Regions from separate parts of the Peribacillus sp. NPDC056705 genome, predicted to be linked through region 1. Evidence: riboswitches for the same ligand, from Rfam matches in the RefSeq annotation. Region 1 holds a riboswitch; each other region holds the start of a gene.

What was found. A riboswitch is a leader RNA that binds a small molecule or an ion and turns the genes downstream of it on or off. The one in region 1 is predicted to bind lysine.
Region 2: it holds a riboswitch for lysine, as region 1 does, so the genes downstream of both, dapA (4-hydroxy-tetrahydrodipicolinate synthase) here and ACFRAK_RS01765 (amino acid permease) in region 1, are expected to answer to the same signal.
Region 3: it holds a riboswitch for lysine, as region 1 does, so the genes downstream of both, ACFRAK_RS04265 (aspartate kinase) here and ACFRAK_RS01765 (amino acid permease) in region 1, are expected to answer to the same signal.

Annotation. Positions count from the first base shown of each region.
Region 1 covers NZ_JBHTYI010000001.1:376,299-383,444, forward strand. Annotated here, with positions in the region: gene ACFRAK_RS01755 (Ger(x)C family spore germination protein) at 1-410, shown strand, start outside; gene ACFRAK_RS01760 (glycoside hydrolase family 13 protein) at 496-2,175, shown strand; gene ACFRAK_RS01765 (amino acid permease) at 2,215-3,666, opposite strand; lysine riboswitch at 3,762-3,947, opposite strand; gene ACFRAK_RS01770 (LacI family DNA-binding transcriptional regulator) at 4,203-5,165, opposite strand; gene ACFRAK_RS01775 (metal ABC transporter solute-binding protein, Zn/Mn family) at 5,833-6,756, shown strand; gene ACFRAK_RS01780 (metal ABC transporter ATP-binding protein) at 6,769-7,146, shown strand, end outside.
Region 2 covers NZ_JBHTYI010000016.1:191-7,336, forward strand. Annotated here, with positions in the region: gene ACFRAK_RS17935 (Lrp/AsnC family transcriptional regulator) at 1-377, shown strand, start outside; gene dapA (4-hydroxy-tetrahydrodipicolinate synthase) at 1,008-1,904, opposite strand; lysine riboswitch at 2,039-2,217, opposite strand; partial or broken gene ACFRAK_RS17945 (MFS transporter) at 2,608-2,923, opposite strand; gene ACFRAK_RS17950 (metallophosphoesterase) at 3,235-5,490, shown strand; gene ACFRAK_RS17955 (sensor histidine kinase) at 6,018-7,146, shown strand, end outside.
Region 3 covers NZ_JBHTYI010000002.1:375,687-382,832, reverse strand. Annotated here, with positions in the region: gene ACFRAK_RS04270 (YslB family protein) at 273-743, shown strand; gene ACFRAK_RS04265 (aspartate kinase) at 806-2,038, opposite strand; lysine riboswitch at 2,127-2,303, opposite strand; gene uvrC (excinuclease ABC subunit UvrC) at 2,365-4,137, opposite strand; gene trxA (thioredoxin) at 4,240-4,560, opposite strand; gene ACFRAK_RS04250 (electron transfer flavoprotein subunit alpha/FixB family protein) at 4,759-5,736, opposite strand; gene ACFRAK_RS04245 (electron transfer flavoprotein subunit beta/FixA family protein) at 5,807-6,580, opposite strand; gene ACFRAK_RS04240 (enoyl-CoA hydratase) at 6,703-7,146, opposite strand, start outside.

The sequences.
Region 1 (7,146 bases):
AAAACTTTAAGATGGGGAGTTATGAAATTAAGTGGAAGGAAAATGTTTTTACAGATATCAATAACGTAGAGTCACGTGTCCATTATCATATTTCGGATGCAAATCAAGACCCCAAGGTCAGGATTGAAGTGAAATTAAAAGCGAGTCTGCTGGAGGTCCAAGGCTATGACTTGGGCAAAGCGGTCGACCTGAATAAAATAGAGGCCAGGGCCGAGCATGTCATTGGAAAAAAATTAAATGAGATGGTAACCATGCTTCAGGAGAACAATATCGATCCGATTGCAATCGGTAATCATGCTAAAAGTAAAACAAGAAATTTCAATCAGGAACATTGGGAGAAGGCATATCCTTATATTCCAATCGAGGTAGATCTGGATATTGAAATGATTCAAACGGGAATAGCTGAATAAAAGGAGAATATTCTGAAGTTTTTCCCTTTATAATAGGGGTATTGGTGTAATGATCATATCAATGCGGCCAAAGAGGGGGAAAGACATGGACAAAGCATGGTGGAAAGAGGCAGTTGTGTATCAAGTGTATCCAAGGAGTTTTATGGATAGTGATGGAGATGGGATAGGGGATATAAACGGGATTTTGATGAAACTCGATTATTTACAAGAGCTGGGCGTGAACGTGATATGGCTATCCCCTGTTTATCAATCTCCCAATGATGACAATGGGTACGATATCAGTGATTATAAATCGATCATGACTGAATTCGGGACCATGGCTGATTTCGATAGGTTGTTGAAGGCGGTTCATGAACGTGGAATGAAGATCATGATGGACCTGGTGATCAACCATTCTTCTGATGAACATCCGTGGTTCAAGGAATCCCGATCCTCAAAAGATAATCCGAAGCGAGATTATTATATTTGGAAACCTGGAAAGAATGGAAAAGAACCGAATAATTGGGAGTCCATTTTTAAAGGTTCAGCATGGGGATATGATGAAGGGACCGATGAATATTATTTACATTTATTCAGCAGGAAACAACCGGATTTAAACTGGGAGAATCCTAAGCTCCGTGAAGAGATCTATAGCATCATGACTTGGTGGCTGGATAAGGGTGTCGATGGCTTTCGGATGGATGTCATCAATTTCCTTTCAAAAGATCAAAGCTATTCAGATGGATCCGTTCATCATGGGAAACAGTATGGCGATGGAAGCCCCTTTTTCTTGAACGGCCCGCGCATACATGAGTTTTTGCAGGAAATCAATCAACGGGCACTTTCTGGACATGACGTGATCACGGTTGGGGAGATGCCAGGCGTCACACCGGAGGAGGCGCAATTGTTCACAGGTAAAGATCGTGGTGAGCTACATATGGTCTTTCAATTCGAACATATGGATTTGGGGAGCGGGCCGGCAGGGAAATGGAGTAATGACAAGTGGAAGCTTACCGATTTAAAGCGAATTCTCTCCAAGTGGCAGACTGGTTTGGAGGGGGATGGCTGGAACAGTTTATACTGGAACAACCATGATCAGCCCCGGATTGTCTCAAGGTTTGGTGATGATGGAAAGTATCGGATTGAAAGCGCAAAGATGCTTGCAGCTTGCCTTCATATGCTTCAAGGGACACCCTATATATATCAAGGGGAAGAGCTGGGCATGACCAATGTTGCATTTGAGGGCATCGATGATTACCGGGATATCGAAACATTGAATTCATATGAAGAACTCGTCGATTCGCATGGCTGGTCAAAAGAGAGGATGATGTTAGCCATCCACGCCCGAAGCAGGGATAATGCGAGGACACCGATTCAGTGGAATGACTCCCGGAACGCAGGATTCACGAAAGGGACGCCTTGGATTAAGGTTAATCCCAATTTTCCAGAGATTAATGCAGAAAAAGCCTATAATGATCCGAATTCCATTTTTCATTTTTATAAAAAACTTATCCAATTACGAAAGAAACATGAAATCGTCGTTTATGGCCGTTTTGAACTGCTATGGCCGGATGATGAACGAATATTTGCCTACACGAGATCGTTTGAAGAAGAAAAGCTGCTGGTGCTATGTAACTTTAAAGAAGAGGAGGCCTCCTATACTTTGCCTGAAGAACTGCATGCATATTCAGCCACAAGGCTGATAGGCAATTATGATCAGGAAGAAGAAGGAATCTCCAGCAAACCTCTGCGTCCATATGAATGCCGTGTTTATCATTTGAAATGAAAAAAGGACCTGTTCTCCATAGAACAGGTCCTTTGCGCATTATTTTGATTTAAGGTCACATTCCTTCAGGGGAATGATTTTCGTTTTATGCTTGATTTTATAGCCGAGCCATAGGGCGAAAAATAAAACTAAGCCAATGTAGGAAACAAACATTGAATTCCAGTCGATCCCATTGCTGCTGAAAGCTTGATAGCCTTGTCCGATGATAATGATAAGGCAAAGGACAAGTGCGAATATAGGCCCGAATGGGAAGCCTTTTGCCCGGAATGGTAAAGCATTCATATCAAGGCCTTGAGCTGCGTAAGCTTTGCGGAACCGATAATGGGCAATCGCGATCCCGACCCAGGTGACGAATCCTGCCATGCCTGAAGCGTTCAATAACCAGATATAAACGACGCCGTCACCGAAAAATGAAGCTAAGAATGCAACGCAGCCTACTAAAGAAGTCACGATAAGTGCATTCACGGGTACTCCTCTTTTATCTAACTTGCCTAGGAATTTCGGTGCTTTCCCATCACGTGCCAAGTCCCATAGCATACGGGTTGAAGCGTACATGCCAGAGTTACCGGCAGAGAGTACGGATGATAGAATGATCGCGTTCATGATGGATGCAGCAAATGCAAGGCCTGCCCGTTCGAATACAAGCGTGAATGGACTTACGGCAACATCTTCACTCAATAATCGTGAATCGGTAAACGGAATGATCATGCCAATTACAAAAATGGCAAGGATATAGAATAAGATGATGCGCCAGAAAACGGATCTGATCGCTTTTGGGATATTTTTTTCTGGATCCTCACTTTCACCAGCAGTCACTCCAAGCAATTCCGTTCCTTGGAATGAAAAGCCGGCAGCCATAAATACGCCCAGGATCGTAAAGAACCCACCGATAAAGGGACCTTCACCCATTGTGAAATTTGAAAATCCAATTGGGTCTTTCCCACCCATGATCCCGAGAATGATCAGGACACCCGTGATCAAGAAAATGACGACTGTCACGACTTTGATCATGGCAAACCAGAATTCTGCCTCCCCGAAACCTTTTACTGACATATAATTGATAAGAAACATAGTGATTAATGCAATGGCACTCCAGATAATTGAAGGGCTATCCGGGAACCAGAACTTCATAATTAAGACAACGGCTGCCAATTCAGCGGCAATGGTGATTGCCCAGTTATACCAGTAGTTCCAACCAATCGCAAAACCGAAAGACGGATCGACGAATTTGGATGCATAGACACGGAATGAACCGGCCACTGGCATGAACGCTGCCATTTCTGCAAGACTTGTCATTAAGTAATAAACCATGATGCCGATGACTGCGTATGCCACCAAGGCACCGCCGGGACCGGCTGAATGAATGGCACCGCCACTTGCTAAAAATAAACCTGTTCCAATCGTTCCACCTAATGAAATCATCATTAAATGACGCGCTTTCAGGCTCCTTTTCAGTTCAGTAGGGCTTGATGCTGATTGTGAATTTGACAATTGATGTTACACTCCTTTTTATTGGAAGGGAACGAAAAATAAAAAACAGCAGTCGAAAAAGATCGACGGCTGTTTATAATAAACCCGTTTATCCTTCCGAAGATAGCTCCCCACGCTTTTTTGAAAAAGCGTGACAGTGGTGTTCCTGTTCGGTAACACCGCCAGCAAGAATATACATGGAATATACCCTTACTTCGGCAATTTATCCTTTCAAACGGAGTCTTGAATTTTCCAGAATCTCGTCCGTTTTACTTTTATAAGCTGCAGCCTCTAACTCATCGGTAAATGAGGAAGTATTCAATTTTCTAAAATCGTTGCGCCAGCTTGTAAGTGACGTCAGACGATAGTTCTCATGAAATTCATGCAATCGCTAATAGATTGCTAGTAATTGAGTAAACTTTACTATATCAAAATTATAAAATAATCTCATGAATATCGCAATGATTATTTTATGTGGTTATTTTTTCCTAGTTAATGAATGATGGCGGCAAGGAAGAATTCAAATGGCGATATACCAAAATAAAGCATGGAGATCATTAAACGGTCCTTCTTTTTATAAGGGCGTAGTCCAGTTTTACATGTTTGACCAGCTCAGGATTCTCAAATAGGTCCACCGCCATTTTCCCAATCCATTCCAACGGCAGGGAAATGGTCGTGATGTCGAGCATTTCACCCAGGCTATCATTATTGAAACCGAGAATGGCCACATCCTCCGGGACCCTTATACCTGATTTCTTAGCGGTAAGAATGAAGCCAGCCGCCGTGTCATCATTCGTGATGATGATGGCTTCAGGTTTATCCATCATCGAATTCCATTCCTGAAACAATTGTTCACCGTCTTTGATGTGATAACTGCCTTCAAACAGCCATTCCTTATTGTTTATCAGTTGATGTTTACTCATGATATCGGTAAAGGCCTTTGTACGATGGGAACTATTTCTGCTCTTTTTACGGCCGAGGCTGTATCCGATTTTCTTATATCCTTTAGCAATCACGTACTCAAGGGCACAGGAGAAAGCTGCATAATGATCAATGCTGATGGATGAGAATTCAGCCTGGGCCGTATCTTCACATAAAATGATCGGTCCGTATTTTTGATATTCCAAAAGGATTTTCATTTCCGAAATCCTTGAACAAACGATAATGCCATCGAGCTGCTTCATTTGCAGCATATTAAAAGCCTCGATTTCCTTCTCTCTGTCATAATTTGTTTGAAAGATGACGATATGACAGCCAATTGCATTAGCCTGTTTAGTGATTCCGTTAACGATTGCCCCGTAATATGGGTGATTGTTGAAGGGGATGATGATGCCGATAAGATTGGTTTTACCTTTTGAAAGATGAATGGCATTTATGTTTCTCGTATAATTCAAACGATCGATGGCCTCCAAGACGCTCTTTCTTTTATCTGGGCTTACATATGGATGATCATTCAATACACGGGACACTGTTGAGACAGATACACCGGCACATTGAGCTATTTCTTTAATATTTGTCATGGTATCACCGTTTTTTCTTTTTTTATATTGTACAGTATGAAACCCATTTCAGGGCAAGAGAACAGTGTGGGGCTGCTGAAGATTTCTTCAAATAAGGTCTTGTTCTGGTATGGGTTTCATCCTTTAAGATTGTTTTAAGTCTTAGAGGAGGAGGAGACCATGATGTTTCAAACCCTAATCACCCTTTTTGTGCTTTGCGGAATTGAATTGGGATTTGCGTACTTGGCAATTTCCTTGAAAAAATGAGTGGCAATGCACATGGAATGCGTAAAATCCCGCGTTTACTCGTGAATTTTGGCACTTTACTCGTAAAATCAGCGCTATTACCCGTGAATTTCACAATGTTCGAAATAGCCCCCATAGTTTATATTCACCATTAGAACCCCACAATATAAATATAACTTCAGAGTTCGTTTCATGTACGGCATGACCGACTGTCAGGAAGCTCCCCAGTGGAGCTTCCTGACAGTTTTTTACGTGTGCGAAATTCATTGTCCTTTTTGAAATGTTTGAAAAAATAGTTGCACTTTTTTTGTATATTTGTGTATAGTATGAAATAAGTTGTATAGAGGAAACTTTTTAGCATTTACGACAATGTAAAAATTTTTACACTTATTTTTGCGCATGGCAAACTATTTTAGAAAGAGGAAAAAGGGAGGGAGTATGGATGGGCTTTCTGAAATCCATTTGGAGCGTGATTGCTGCATTGCTGATTTTAACGGGGTGTGGCAATGATACGGTTGAAAGTGATAAAGGCAATGGTAAGCTGAATATCGTTGCAACAACGGGAATGATTGGAGATTTGGTTGAGAATATCGGCGGTAAACATGTCGAGGTCACAAGTTTAATGGGTCCGGGAGTCGACCCCCATCTATATAAAGCGACACAGGGTGATGTTAAGACACTGGATTCGGCTGATATGATTTTTTATAACGGTGTGCATCTTGAAGGGAAAATGACGGGTATATTTGAAATGATGAGCAAGGATAAACCGACGATTGCCGTAACGGAGGCCTTCAAGGAGAACCAACTTCGCAAAGTGAGTGCATCGGAACATGATCCCCACGTATGGTTTGATGTAAAGCTTTGGATCGTTGCGGCGGAGGCAGTGGAGAAAGAATTGATTGCCAATGATCCGGACCATGAAGCAGAGTTTCGCGAAAATTATGAAGAGTACGCTCTGCAATTGGAGGAACTTGATAAATATGTTCAATACGAAATTAATAAAATACCAAAAGATCAGCGGGTGCTCGTTACAGCACATGATGCTTTTGGATACTACGGTCAGTCATACGGCCTGGACGTAAGAGGGCTCCAAGGGATCAATACATTATCGGAATATGGATCAAAAGATGTGACGGATATGCGGAACTATCTTGTGAAGAACAAAATTAAAGCGATTTTCATTGAGTCAAGCGTACCAAGGAAGGCCATCGAGGCTGTCATTCAAGGCGCAGGTAAGCAGGGTCACAACGTGGAAATCGGCGGTGAATTGTTCTCGGATGCCATGGGTGAAAAAGGGACGGAAGAAGGAACGTATATCGGAATGGTCCGTCATAATACCGATACAATCGTCCGTGCTTTGAAATAAGGGGGAGAAACTATGAATCTAGCAGCTTTGAAGGTCGAGAGTTTAACGATTGCTTATCACAAGAAGCCTGTTATCGAAGATGTCTCATTTGAGGTGCCGGAAGGGAATTTAATCGGGATCATTGGCCCCAATGGAGCAGGGAAGTCGACATTGATAAAGGGGATACTCGAATTGATCCCCAAAATATCAGGGCAAATAACAATAAGGGGTTCTACTTATAAATCGATGAGGAAGAGTATCGGCTATGTACCACAACGGGAGTCAGTGGATTGGGATTTTCCGACCAACGCACTCGATGTCGTGATGATGGGCAGATATGGTCATCTCGGATGGTTGAAGCGACCAGGTAAGTCCGAAAGGCAGAAGGGGATGGAGTGCCTGGAAAAGGTA
Region 2 (7,146 bases), on a different contig from region 1:
CAAAGCGTGTCAAGTTATCTCCACCAGCTATACATTCTAGGATAAAACGTTTGGAAAATGAAGGATTTATTAATGGGCAAGTAGCAATTTTAAACCAGGAGAAGCTAGGTTTTGATTTATTATGTTTTATTTTTATGAGTACGAATATACATCAAGCTGAAAAACTGGAAGTTTTGGAGAAGGCATTAGCTTCTATGTCGGAAGTATTAGAGTGCCATTGTTTAACAGGTGAGTATGATTATCTTTTAAAAGTGGCTAACAAAGATCGGCAGGAATTAGAAATATTTATTAGAAAGTTAAATAAACTAGGCATAACAAGAATTCAAACTAGCCTAGCTCTCAGAGAAATAAAATATTCAACAGTTTTACCCATATAGAAAAAAAGTCCCGTTCGTAAAAGTCACTTTTACGAGCGGTTTTTGATAGAGCAAGAGAGAGAAAAGTAGTAGAAAGCGACTTCAGGCCATGAGGTAAAAGGGGTTGGATAAAAAAACTCGTTAAAAAAATAGCCTTTATAAAAGAGAAAATAGGCTATTATTCATAATCAAGTGATATAAGTTGATATAAATCCATTTCTAAGTTGAACTATAATAATGTTCGTTCAAAATTTTGAACGTCAAAGCTATAATTACTTTATTTCTTTTGAATGTGTTAAGGAGCCATTATAGATTGAATACTATGGAACGACTCTGTCTTAATAATTACATATCAACATCACTAGAAATAATAAGCTTATGATCAATCCCCGAAATCATTGCTATAGAAAATTCGACATTTACGATTCCTACTGGATACAAAATATATTTTTCTTGAAAATGTAAATCCTCCTTTTGCCCTTAATCATAAAATCATTATATTGCTCAACTAGTTTTAGCACTGAGCCATGCAGTGATAAAAAAGCAGTACACTTCATTCGAAGTTTGCACTGCTTTTTTAAATTTCGCCCGGTTATTATGGTTTTTAATCAGAAAATCGGTATTGAAGACTCGATTAATGAATCATTAAGTTTATTTACTTAACAAAATTGCTTCTGCGTTACTCGGTTGTAGAGCTATTTGTAGTGCTCTTTTTTCTTCATCGTTTAAAGGGACCAATGGTAAGCGGACACCTCCAACATTTAACCCCCGCATATTTAATGCTGATTTTACCGGTGCTGGGCTTGGTGCAGCAAATAATGCTTTCATAATTGGAAGAAGGTCGCGATGTGCAGTGGCAGCAACTTGGACATCCCCATTTTTAAAGCTATTGATCATTTCTTGCATTTCATTGCCAATTATGTGTGAAGCAACCGAAACAATGCCTGTTCCTCCGATGGCTAAAACCGGTAATGTCAATCCATCATCGCCGCTGTACAATGTAAAATCTCTAGTTGTTTTGCTGATGATTTGTGCCATGGCATCTAGGTCACCACTTGCTTCTTTTACTGCCACAATATTGTTGATTTTTGAGAGGCTAACAATCGTCTCAACGGACATGTTCACGACACTTCGTCCTGGGATATTATAAAGCATTACCGGTAATGATGTTGAATGGGCAATAGCACTAAAGTGCTGGAATAATCCTTCTTGAGACGGCTTGTTATAGTATGGGGTAACGAGCATGATTCCGTCGACTCCTGCTGCCTCTGCTTGTTTTGTTAAGCTGATGGAAGCCCTCGTGTTATTTGAGCCAGTTCCAGCTATGACTGGAACTCTTCCATCAACAACTTCTACAACCATTTTGAACAATTCCACTTTCTCTTCTGCAGTTAATGTAGGAGACTCTCCAGTTGTACCAGCTATTACTAATCCATCAGAACCATTAGTAATTAAATAATTTACTAAAGTTCTCGTAGCATTAAAATCAACCTCATCATTATGATTAAACGGGGTAACCATTGCGGTTAAAACTTGGCCAAAATTCATAACTTCACGCCCTTTTGTATAATTTTTATAAAAATTCAGAGGTGGTTAGGGCCATTCAGGAGTAAACGCAAAATAGCAACAACGAGGATTCGCTGCTGCAGTAGAAACAATATTTATCAAAAAAATGTTTCCGCGCATAAGATAGCCCTCCATATAGTTTCCTATATGACAGTCCTGCATTTATTCAATAGCAGAACCAGCTTCAAGAACATGAGATTCTTTCCGCTTCGGCAAATTCCCCTTTCCACAATAGTCATGGGATCTCATTCTCCTCAAAATGTGTACTAATGGTCTTTGCTCCTCTATCCTCACTTCAAAAAGTATGAAGTAAGAAAATATTTAATTGACTGTAATATAACAAGGAATCCTCTTTATTGCAAGGACAATTTAGAAATGTTTTTTTAGAATACATGGATTCACCTTTTTTAGTATTATGTAATCTCAACATTGATAGTTTTATAAAACAAACTGTATGGAAAGTTTCACTCTTTTATAGTCAGTTTTACAAGTGATAGAGCTTATGAAAGTTGGTATGTATCTTATGAATACTTAGAACGATGATCAAGGTGGGGAGGACGGCATGATACAAATTTAACAAAGGGCAGCAAAGATATGAAAATCAGTGTCGTTTAGGAAGCAGAAAACGGATTGCTTCAATGTAAGTAGGATTCCATTGATTCAATTACACTATCAAAAAATTGAAAAGGATGGCCATGAATAACATCAAGCAAATGTTAACCAAACCAAAGACAAAATGATCTGTGGTCCGATAAAAACTGGTCAGAACAATTGCATGAAAGAGGAAGACAAACCGAAGATGTTCGATAGCATTATAGAAGGCAATTTTACTAGCGATTATGTTGCTGAAAATGGATATAAATCCACAGCCAAACAAGATCAAACGGATTGAACTCTTGGTGCTTTCATTCCTTTCAGGATTGGAACGGGATACGTATAACAGCATACGTATCTCCAAATCCATGAGATGGAATGATAAAAGCCATTAAGATTCGTGGGGATAACTACGTAGTTAAGGGGTAGTTCCCCTTTTACATCAAGCAAAGGCAAATCATTACTACAAGCGAAAAATTATCTTAAGTTTTCCTCCAGAAACAATTTAAGTGAACGGAATGTCTATTGGCCATAGGTATTATTTGATTTATTAATATTTAAATTACACTGAACCTATATTTTATTAATAATGCAAAGTTACTATTTTAATTGGAAAACCACATAAAAATTGAAAAATGAGGAGGATATTTTACTTCTTGGGAAATACTTACATAATTATAGCGGCTAAATGATATATAGGAGGAAAAAGATTTTGAAAGTGAAAAGTAAATTTGCTGCAATGTTGACAGTTGTAACGGTGGGATTAACAACTTCTTTATCAAATGTACAAGCATTCTCGGAATCTTCAAATTCAGATAATAAACGTAAACCCGAGCTCGTTTTTCCTGTAATCAGTGATGTACATATAGATGATGGATCAGCTGCTGATATGAACAAGTTTAGAACAGCAATGGATCAATTAAACAAAGCTGCGCCTGAACAGGATGCTTTTGTTGTCGTTGGGGATTTAACGGACTATGGCTACGCTACTGAATATGATAAGTTCTTCTCCATTTATAATGAGAAGAAACAAGGCGATGTTCAATCCATGTTCACTATGGGAAACCATGACTATTGGAATGGACTTTCAGTAGAAAAAGCACAAGATCGCTTTCTCGAGAAAACAGGAATGGATTCCCTTTACTATCATAAAAAAGTAAATGGATATGATTTTATTACGTTAAGTCCGGAAAATGGTAATACGCATGGTTTATATTCTGTTCCTCAAATTAACTGGCTAGGCGAAAAGTTAGCTGCAGCAGAAAAAGAGAATCCGGGCCAACCAATCTTTGTTTTTCTTCATCAACACATTAAAGACACTGTGTATGGAAGTGACTTATGGGGAACTCAGGAAAATAAAGAACTTTTATATGATACATTAAAGAAACATCCACAGGTTATTACATTTTCAGGCCATTCTCATTATCCACTTGAAGACCCTAGAACGATTCATCAAAAAGACTTTACGTCTGTTGGCACGTCTTCTGTAAGTTATTTGGAATTAGAGCCGGGCAAACTTCAAGGGTTTCATCCTGAAGGATATCGGGATATTAGTCAAGGTATGATTGTAGAAGTTTATAATAATGAAGTTGTCCTTAAAAAACGTGATTTTCATAAAGACGATTGGGCAGGAAAACCATGGGTAATCAAACACCCTTCTAAAAAAAATAACTTTACATATACAGACGATCGAGATCAGTTACCACCAGTTTTTGCAGTTAAAGACAAGGCTTCGATTGTAAAAGAAAAATCGGCACTGAAAAGTTTGAATATTACATTTCCACAGGCAAAAGATAACATGCTCGTACATTCTTATCACATTACAGCCAAAAATAAGGAAACAGGGGAGTTAGACGCAGACTTCATCGCATTTTCTGAATTCTATATTGATCCTGTTCCAAAGAATTTAGAATTCCCTGTAGCTGGTCTTAAGCCAGGTACGGATTATAAAATTAAGGTACAAGCACTAGATTCATTTAACAATAGCAGTAAAAAGGTGTTACTGGCTGAAGGTCAGACAAAAGCCCTGGAAATGGTCTCAGCACAAGCTTCCCCTTCTTTAGTAACGGTAGGTCAATCGACTACACTGCAAGTAAAGGTGAAAAATTATGGAAATGGTAATGTGAAAGGGAAAATTAAAGTTGATGCACCTGAAGGTTGGAGTGTGGAGCACAATGAACTTGAGTATGAGCTTTCAGGAACTGAAGAAAAAACGTTGCCAATAAAAGCTACACCTAGTAAGGAAAGTTCCGGTTCATCACAATTCACGATTACTGCTTACGAGGGCGGCCAAAAAATTGGCTCCAAGAATATAAATGTATTCGTAAACATGTTGCTTGGAGAAAGTTTTGACCAATTAGAGTCTGCATTAAAGCCGGCGGTGAATGAAAACATTCCAAGTTCTATTCTCGGTTGGAGCCATGCAACTCCTAACGGCTGGTCGGTTACTAATAGCTCAAATATGCCTGCCGGTACATTGGAGTGGCAAGGTTGGAGTTTCACAACAAAGGACTTTTGGACAAAAGCGGAAGACCAAGATCGTAGCAAATTTGAGCTGGGTCAAGGTGTAATAGCTGTAGCTGATCCTGATGAATGGGATGATAACGGTTCACCATCATCAATAGGCTTTTTTGATAGTACATTAACTTCACCTTCTGTAAAAGTTGATGGTGCAAAAGATCTATACTTGGGATTTGCATCCCATTATAAACAAGAAGGAACGCAAACAGCAGAAGTAACTGCTGTCTTTGATAATGGGGAAAAACAACAAGTTCTCGTTTATGACAATAAAGCTGCTTCCGATAATAAAAATGGACATGTTTTGAATAAGTATGAGGTTAAACCGATTAAGGTTCCTGAAGATGCTTCTTCGATGAAAGTGCAATGGAGGATGCATAATGCGAAAAATAATTGGTTTTGGTCGATTGACGATATTAGATTGGATGACCAAATGATCGTTTCACCAAATGAATGAGAAGAATAGATGAACTTTTCTTGAAACCCGTATTATTAAAAAGCGGACTTCCCTTAAGGGGTAAGTTCGCTTTTTTAATGGTTTATCACTCATTTATTTCGTATACAGCAAAATGAAGGTATAGTTATTAATTTAATAACATTGAAGTGCAGCTTTATTTAACTCTTGGATAATTTATAAACTATTCCATTATTATAAAAGGCAGGATGAAAAACCAATATTTTAACAAAAACTAGCTAGCCGAGACCTCAGAGAAGCTTGCGTCGAGGAGGCTTGGCAGATAGGCCGCGGAAAGGGAGCGGATTTCTGAAAACAACAGGAACGTTTTTTTAATAAAAAAACGGTTGACCGACAATTGAATAGGATTTTTTTCTATGCATTTTAGAAAATTTTAAGATTTGTGTGATATGTTTTTTAAAGTTCTAAGAAAGATTACCGTGGGAAACTTTTTTCATGCAAGAACAGCAGATAAACGGTGAACTTTTCTATAAAAGAGTAAACGAGAGATCGGTATGGGGTGAAAATATTTGTCAATTAAAATGAGATTTCTGTTGTCCTACGTTGGTGTAATTCTTATTTCCATCACCTTATTTTTAGCAGCTGGATTTTTACTTATTTTTGCAATAACAGGTGATATAAAATCGATAGAGCATTTATACAAAAAATCTTATCTCCAAAAACCTTTGACTGCATTAGAAGAAAGTGTGTTTCTCGATTTAAAGCTTTTGGCAAAAAACAATCCAGAGCAGCTTCTGGACGAAGAACAGCTGGAGAAGATTGAACATAGAGATATTAAGATTGTCGTTAGAAAGGGAAATAACATTGAGTATTCGTCCCCCACACTTGATAAGCTAGGCTTGGTTCAATCACTTCCCGTGTTCGAGGAAACGAACATCAATACGCGAGACACAATCAGGATGAAAGACTCTTTTTTCACATATGTGAAGTTTGATTTTTATTTTTCGGATAAAAGTAAAGGAAGTATTTTTGTATTGAGAAAGGCAAGTTCCTATGCTGAGCTTACCCGCGAGTCATTTCCCATTTTATTCGCGCTATTGTTATTGCTGCTTGTAATGATTATTGGACTTTTAAATTATTTAGTTTCAAGAAGCATCATCAAACCTATCTCAATACTTAAAGAAGGTGCAGAGCGTATAAAATCAGGAGATTTAAACTTTGAAATCAAAGCGACTTCGAATGATGAAATCGGACAATTGAATAGGGAGTTTGAGGAAATGAGAAAAAAGTTAAAAGAGTCCGTAAACCTTCAGCTTCAGTATGAGGAAAATCGTAAAGAACTTCTTTCAAATATTTCTCATGATTTGAAGACACCGATTACTTCGATTATGGGATATGTTGAGGGGATAAAAGACGGAGTAGCAAACACCCCGCAGAAAATGGACAAGTATTTATCGACTGTATACCTAAAAGCAAGAGATATGGATTCATTGATAGATGAATTGTTTTTATTTTCCAAGCTGGATTTAAAAAAAGAACCATTCACATTTGAATCGGTCAGACTAGATAAATATTTAAAAGACTACGTAGATGAACTTCAGCTGGATTTAGTCCAGCAAGGAATCCAGATTGAACTTCAACAGCTACATAAACCGATATACGTGACAGCGGATAGAGAGAAACTAAAACGTGTATTGG
Region 3 (7,146 bases), on a different contig from region 1:
TACAATTATGTGACATGTCCATTTTACTCCTGACTTCAATGTGCGTCAAGAAAACGGATACAAGAAATCTCTTTTTCAGAATAGATTTTATTGGATTAAATTGTCAATTTTTAATCTATCAAGTATATATTTTGGAGAAATTACAAATTAATCTATTAATATCCCGCTATAATTTCTCATTTTTTTCCATTTGCTATTTAAATAAATAAAAAACAGTATAATTTGCAAAAGAAATACGTTTATAATAGATTTACAGAAAGAGGCGATAAATTATGAAAAAAAATATTGCTGCTGCGATAGAAGAAGAGATTCAAACTGAAGAAATTCAAGCTGAGGAATTCAAAGTTCCAGCTTTCGGGTACGAATTAATCAGAGAAGTTCTATTGAACGATGTTCTCGGAAAAGACTCTAATCAAATCCTCTATTGGGCAGGTAAACAATTAGCAAGAAAATTCCCGTTGAATGGCGATCAGGAAGTTATTGAATTTTTCCAAAGCGCCGGATGGGGCAATCTTGAAATCATGAAGTATACGAAACACGAGATGGAATTATCCCTGACGGGTGAAATAATCAGCCGCCGCTTGGACTTACACCCTGATTGTCACTTCCAGCTTGAAGCCGGTTTCCTTGCCGAGCAGTTTTCACTGCAAAAAAAATTCCTCAGCGAATCAACGGAAGAAATCAAACGCCGCGCAAAAAAAGTGATATTCACCATCCAATGGGATCCCAGAGATCCAATCTAATTAGCCCTTAAAACAGACTTACCCTTTTTACCGGAAGTCTGTTTTTTATTGGACTCCTGCACTTAAGCTAGCACATTTGCATGCTGACCAAGTTTAAATGCTTCATGAAGGGATTCAACCGCCTTCACCATTTCCTTTTCATTGACGACAGTCGAAACTTTAATTTCCGATGTGCTGACCATTTTCACCTGGATGCCTGTATTGGCCATCACTTCAAACATCTCGGCAGCCACACCGGGGTTGGATACCATACCAGAACCGACGATGGACACTTTGGCCAACCCGCTCTCCGTTTCGACCCGGTCGAATCCCAATCGTTCTTTATTATTTTCCAGCACGATCAAGGCCGCTTCCGTATCTCCACTTTTTGTGGAAAAAGATAGATTGGTCGTATCCTCGGCTGTCATGCTTTGAATGATGATGTCCACATTGATCCGGTTTTTCGCAAGTGTCGTGAAGATTGTGGATAATGCCCCAAGTGATTGGGGCAAACCATAAATTGTGACCCTCGTAATACTGTCTTCAAAAGCAATGCCGCGTACAATTAAGTTTTCTTCCATAGTTGCTTCCTCCTCAATGATCGTTCCTGATTCTCTCTCCATGCTTGAACGGACTTCAAGCGGAATTTGATAATTTTTTGCATATTCGACAGCCCTTGGATGGAGGACGCCCGCCCCTAGGTTGGCAAGTTCCAGCATTTCATCGTAAGAAATGGATTGGAGTTTTCGCGCGCCTTTTATGTAGCGTGGATCCGTTGTGAAAACACCTGTTACATCCGTATAAATATCGCATCTATCCGCATTCAGAGCTGCAGCGATGGCAACCGCCGTCGTATCTGAACCGCCTCGCCCCAATGTAGTGATTTCCCCATTTACATCGTTCCCCTGGAAACCGGCCACGACCACTATTTTCTTCTGTTGAAGCTGAGCTTGGATCCTTGAAGCATCAATGTTTAAAATCCGGGCATTCCCATGAACGGATTCCGTTTGCATGCCAGCCTGCCAGCCAGTATACGAAATGGCTTCATGCCCTTCTTCAATCAATGCCATCGTTAACAGGGAAATCGTTACCTGTTCCCCAGTGGTCAATAGCATATCCATTTCCCTTTTGCTCGGGGTTCCGGAAATATCACGGGCCATGGAAACCAATTGGTCCGTTGTTTTCCCCATGGCTGAAACAACGACGACTACCTCATTTCCATTCTCCGCTTCCTCGATTACCCGATTGGCAACATTTTTGATTTTTTCTACGCTACCGACGGATGTTCCGCCGAATTTTTGAACGATTAATGCCATCCTCATGCACCCTCTCTACTTTTTAGGCAATAAAAAAAGCAATGAGAAATATCTCATTGCTGTGATCACATATCCAATACTGTAAACACAGTGAGATAGCTCTCCAGGGTATAAACCCTGACAATCCGCCATTTATTAAATGTCGGACCAGGAAAACAAGGTATGAGTCTTGTCTTCCTTCGGCGTCATCCCCTTTCAAAACCTTTCATGGAAGCTCATACTTCTCCAGGTCTTTACTCTTGAATTCCGCACCTCTATCAGCACTTTTAAGTTGTCTAGTTAAAAATTCCTTTTAATCATAGCATAGTGATTTATCGGTAGCAAGATTATTCTTGTAATTTTCTAACGATTCCCTCGGCTACCCCTTTTGGCATTCCAGCTTCCATGATTTCCTCGACTGTTGCCTCTTTGATCTTCTTCAATGATCCAAAATGCCTTAATAATTGCTTCCTTCGTTTTTCCCCGACTCCTGGAATATCATCAAGCTGGGAGTGAACCGCATTTTTCCCGCGTAGCTGGCGATGAAAAGTAATCGCGAACCGATGCACTTCATCCTGAATTCTTTGCAATAGGTAAAATTCCTGGCTCCGAGAATCAAGAGGTACGATTTCAAGAGGATTTCCGATCATCAATTGCGATGTCCTATGCTTTTCATCCTTAATGAGACCTGAAAGCGGAATCTCAAGGCCCAATTCATTCTCCAGAATATCCCGTACGGCTTCGACATGTCCCTTTCCGCCATCAATGATGATCAAGTCCGGTAGCGGCAGCCCTTCTTTCAATACTCGTGAATACCTTCTTCTGATCACTTCACGCATCGATTCATAATCATCAGGTCCCTGGACTGTTTTGATTTTATATTTTCGGTACTCTCTTTTTTCCGGCTTCCCATCAATGAACACGACTAAAGCGGAAACAGGGTCACTTCCCTGGATATTGGAGTTATCGAAAGCTTCAATTCGATGCGGGGTGTAGATGCCCAGTTGGTTCCCGAGGTTTTCCACCGCATTGATCGTTCTTTCTTCATCCCTTTCAATCAAAGAGAATTTTTCCTGAAGGGCGATGGAGGCATTTTTATTCGCCAATTTAAGCATGTCTTTTTTCGCCCCCCTTTTGGGGTGAATCGTTTTGACCCCAAGCAGCCCTTCGGCCATTTCGGCATCCACTGATTCAGGGAGCAAGATTTCCTTTGGTTTAAAATGGTTCGTAATCTCGTAAAACTGTCCCAGGAATGTAAGTAGTTCCTGTTCGGGTTCATCATAGACCGGAAAAAGTGAAACATCCCTTTCTATTAATTTACCCTGCCGGACAAAAAATACCTGAACACACATCCACCCTTTATCATAGGCAAAGCCAAATACATCCCTGTCGACGAAATCGGTCGTCATCATTTTTTGCTTCTCCATCGTAATATCAATGTGGGCAATCTTGTCACGGAACTCCTTGGCCCTCTCGAAATCGAGCTCTTCAGATGCCACTAGCATTTTTTCAGTCAGTTCTTTTTTTATTTCAGTATGACCGCCGTTCAAGAACCGGTTGATATCATCCACCATTTTTTTATATTCCTGTTCCTCTACTTCATATACACATGGGGCCAGGCACTGGCCAAGATGATAATAGAGACAAACGCGATCTGGTAAAGTATTGCATTTTCTTAGGGGATAGATGCGGTCGAGCAATTTTTTCGTTTCGTTAGCTGCAAATGCATTCGGATAAGGACCGAAATATTTCCCTTTGTCTTTTTTGACTTTTCGCGTAATGATTAGACGCGGGTGGCGTTCCGCAGTCAGCTTGATGAAAGGATACGTCTTATCATCCTTTAGCATGACATTATATTTTGGGTCATGTTTTTTGATTAAGTTCAGCTCTAAAATAAGAGCCTCGATATTGGAAGAGGTGACGATGTATTCGAAATCCTCAATCTCATTCACGAGCCGAAATGTTTTTCCATCATGAGATCCCGTAAAATAAGATCGGACACGATTTTTCAACACCTTCGCTTTGCCTACATATATGATCGTTCCCTGACGATCCTTCATTAAATAACAACCAGGTTGATCGGGAAGAAGGGCAAGTTTATTCTTTATTTGTTGATTCATGATTCAGCCTCCTGTTCTCCCATTTTTACAATCATTATATATCAAGATAGCGAAAAAAGCTTCAAGTCCGCAGACTTGAAGCTTTTTTTAGCTAACTTACTATTACGCGTGTTTTGCAATAAGTTCAGCAAGTGCTTCTTTAGGTTGGAAACCAACAACCTTATCAACCACTTCACCGTCTTTAAGGACGATTAATGTCGGGATGCTCATTACACCGAATTTTCCTGCTGTTTCTTGGTTTTCATCTACATCCACTTTTACGATTTTTGCTGTATCGCCAATTTCAGTATCAAGTTCTTGAAGAACTGGAGCGATCATTTTACAAGGTCCGCACCATGGAGCCCAAAAATCTACAAGAACAACACCTTCGCTAGTATCTGTTGTGAAAGTTTGGTCAGTTGCATTTACAATAGCCATATATATTTCCTCCTCAAATTTACTCAAATAACTAAAGACAGTATACCATTGTTGCTCGAATCGATGCTAATATTTTGCTTCAGTGGTAGGATGTCCAAAAAAAGAATAAATATGCAGGCCGAAGTCCTTGCCTCTTAGCCCAAATAAAGGGGCAAGACATGTGTCGGCTTATGCCAAATGTCTTGCCCCCTAATTTGTATTATTTTAAGCGTTAACTTTTAGTTTTTTGAATTCTTCCGTAAGTAATGGAACGACTTCGAAAAGGTCTCCGACAATTCCGTAATCAGCTACATTGAATATGTTAGCTTCCGGATCTTTATTGATGGCAACGATAACCTTGGAGTTGGACATCCCCGCTAAATGCTGGATCGCACCGGAAATTCCGCAGGCGATATAAAGGTCAGGTGTTACGACTTTACCCGTTTGCCCGATTTGCAAAGAGTAATCGCAATAGTCCGCATCACATGCTCCGCGTGAAGCTCCTACCGCTCCGCCAAGAACTTGTGCAAGTTCCTTTAACGGTTCAAAACCATCTTCACTTTTCACGCCCCGTCCACCTGCGATGATTACTTTCGCTTCTGAAAGGTCGACCCCTTCACTAGCTTTTCTGACAACATCTTTAATGATTGTACGTAAATCCTTAATGTCCACACTTAATGTAGAAACATCACCAGAGCGGGACTCATCTTTAGCTAATGGTTCGATATTGTTCGGACGGATTGTCGCGAATATCACGCCATCCGTAACAATTTTCTTTTCAAATGCTTTACCAGAATATATCGGGCGGGTGAAAACGATATTTCCGCCTTCTTCTTCAATAAATGTAACGTCCGAGATCAAACCTGATTCAAGCTTTCCAGCCAATTTAGGTGCAAGGTCTTTTCCTAGGGCCGTATGTCCAAAGAAAATTCCTTCTGGCTTTTCCTGCTCAATGACGGCAAGCAAGCTTTGTGCATATCCATCTGAAGTATATTGTTTCAATTGGTCATTTTCCACTGCCACAACCCGGTCCGCGCCATACTGGATCAATTCATTCCCGAAGTTTTGAACACTGTCACCAACTAAAACACCTACGATTTCCCCGCCATCTGCAGCAAGTTTAGCCGCACCGATAGCTTCAAATGATACATTTCTTAGTGAACCGTCACGAACTTCGCCCAATACAAGAAACTTTCTAGCCATTTATAAAAACCTCCTGTGCTCTATTTTTCTTTTTTGTCGTGTGTGTTGTTTTGAAAAGTACCGTTTAAGATCAAATTACTTTTGCTTCACTGCGTAATAATTGAACAAGTTTGCTAACTTGATCACTGATTTCTCCGTCCAATACTTTTCCAGCTTCTTTTTTAGCAGGAAGGTAAATTTCAATCGTTTTTGTTTTTGCCTCAACATCTTCTTCTTCCAAGTCCAGGTCATCCAATTCCAATTCTTCAAGAGGTTTTTTCTTCGCTTTCATGATTCCTGGCAATGAAGGGTAACGCGGCTCATTAAGCCCTTGTTGAGCTGTCACCAACAATGGAAGGGATGCTTCGATCGTTTCAGAATCCCCTTCGACATCACGGATAACGCTTACATTTCCATTTGCTATGTCCAGTTTAGTAATGGTTGTAATATAAGGAATTTCTAAAATTTCGGCAACGCGTGGCCCCACTTGACCAGAACCTCCATCGATTGCTACGTTTCCTGCAATGATTAAATCGGCATTTTTACCTTTTAAGTATTCACCTATAATTTTGGCAGTCGTGAATTGGTCGCCATTTTCTATGTCGTCTTCTATATTTATCAATACGGCTTTGTCAGCACCCATTGCCAGCGCTGTACGTAATTGCTTTTCAGCCTCTTCGGTTCCGACAGAAATAACCGTTACTTCTCCGCCTTGTGCATCACGTACCTGGATTGCTTCTTCAACCGCATACTCATCGTATGGATTAATGATGAATTCTGCTCCATCCTCATTAATTTTCCCATTGGATAGTGTAATTTTTTCTTCTGTATCAAATGTTCTTTTCAGCAGTACATAAATGTTCACGATAATACCTCCCGAATGATTTGAGTTTTGAAGATTATGAATTTTATTGATATATAGTATTTTCTACAGATTTCATCAAAATCCTGCATAATATATAAAAATAGTTATTTATACCAAAATCATCATTTCCCTTTGAATACAGCTTCCCTTTTTTCAATGAAAGCGCTGATTCCTTCTTGTGCATCAGCGGTATCGAAAGCCTGGCCAAAGAGGGCAGCTTCCCTTTCCACACCTTTATGATAGGAATCATGCTTAGAATAATTTAATAACTCAATGGCCGACTTTAAAGCCAGCGGGCTTTTCTTGGCAATTTTATTGGCTAGTTCCTTTGCTTTTGGAATCAGTTCTTCATCCGTGAAGGCATGATTCGCCAATCCGCATTGCACAGCTTGCGTACCCGATATCGGTTCACTTGTAAAAAGCATTTCAGCAGCCTTTGCCATGCCTACATAACGAGGAAGACGTTGGGTCCCGGCAAATCCAGGGATTAAGCCCAACTGCAGCTCAGGCAAACCAAGTTTAGCCCTTTCAGTGACCAATCGGATGTGACAGGCCATTGCCAGCTC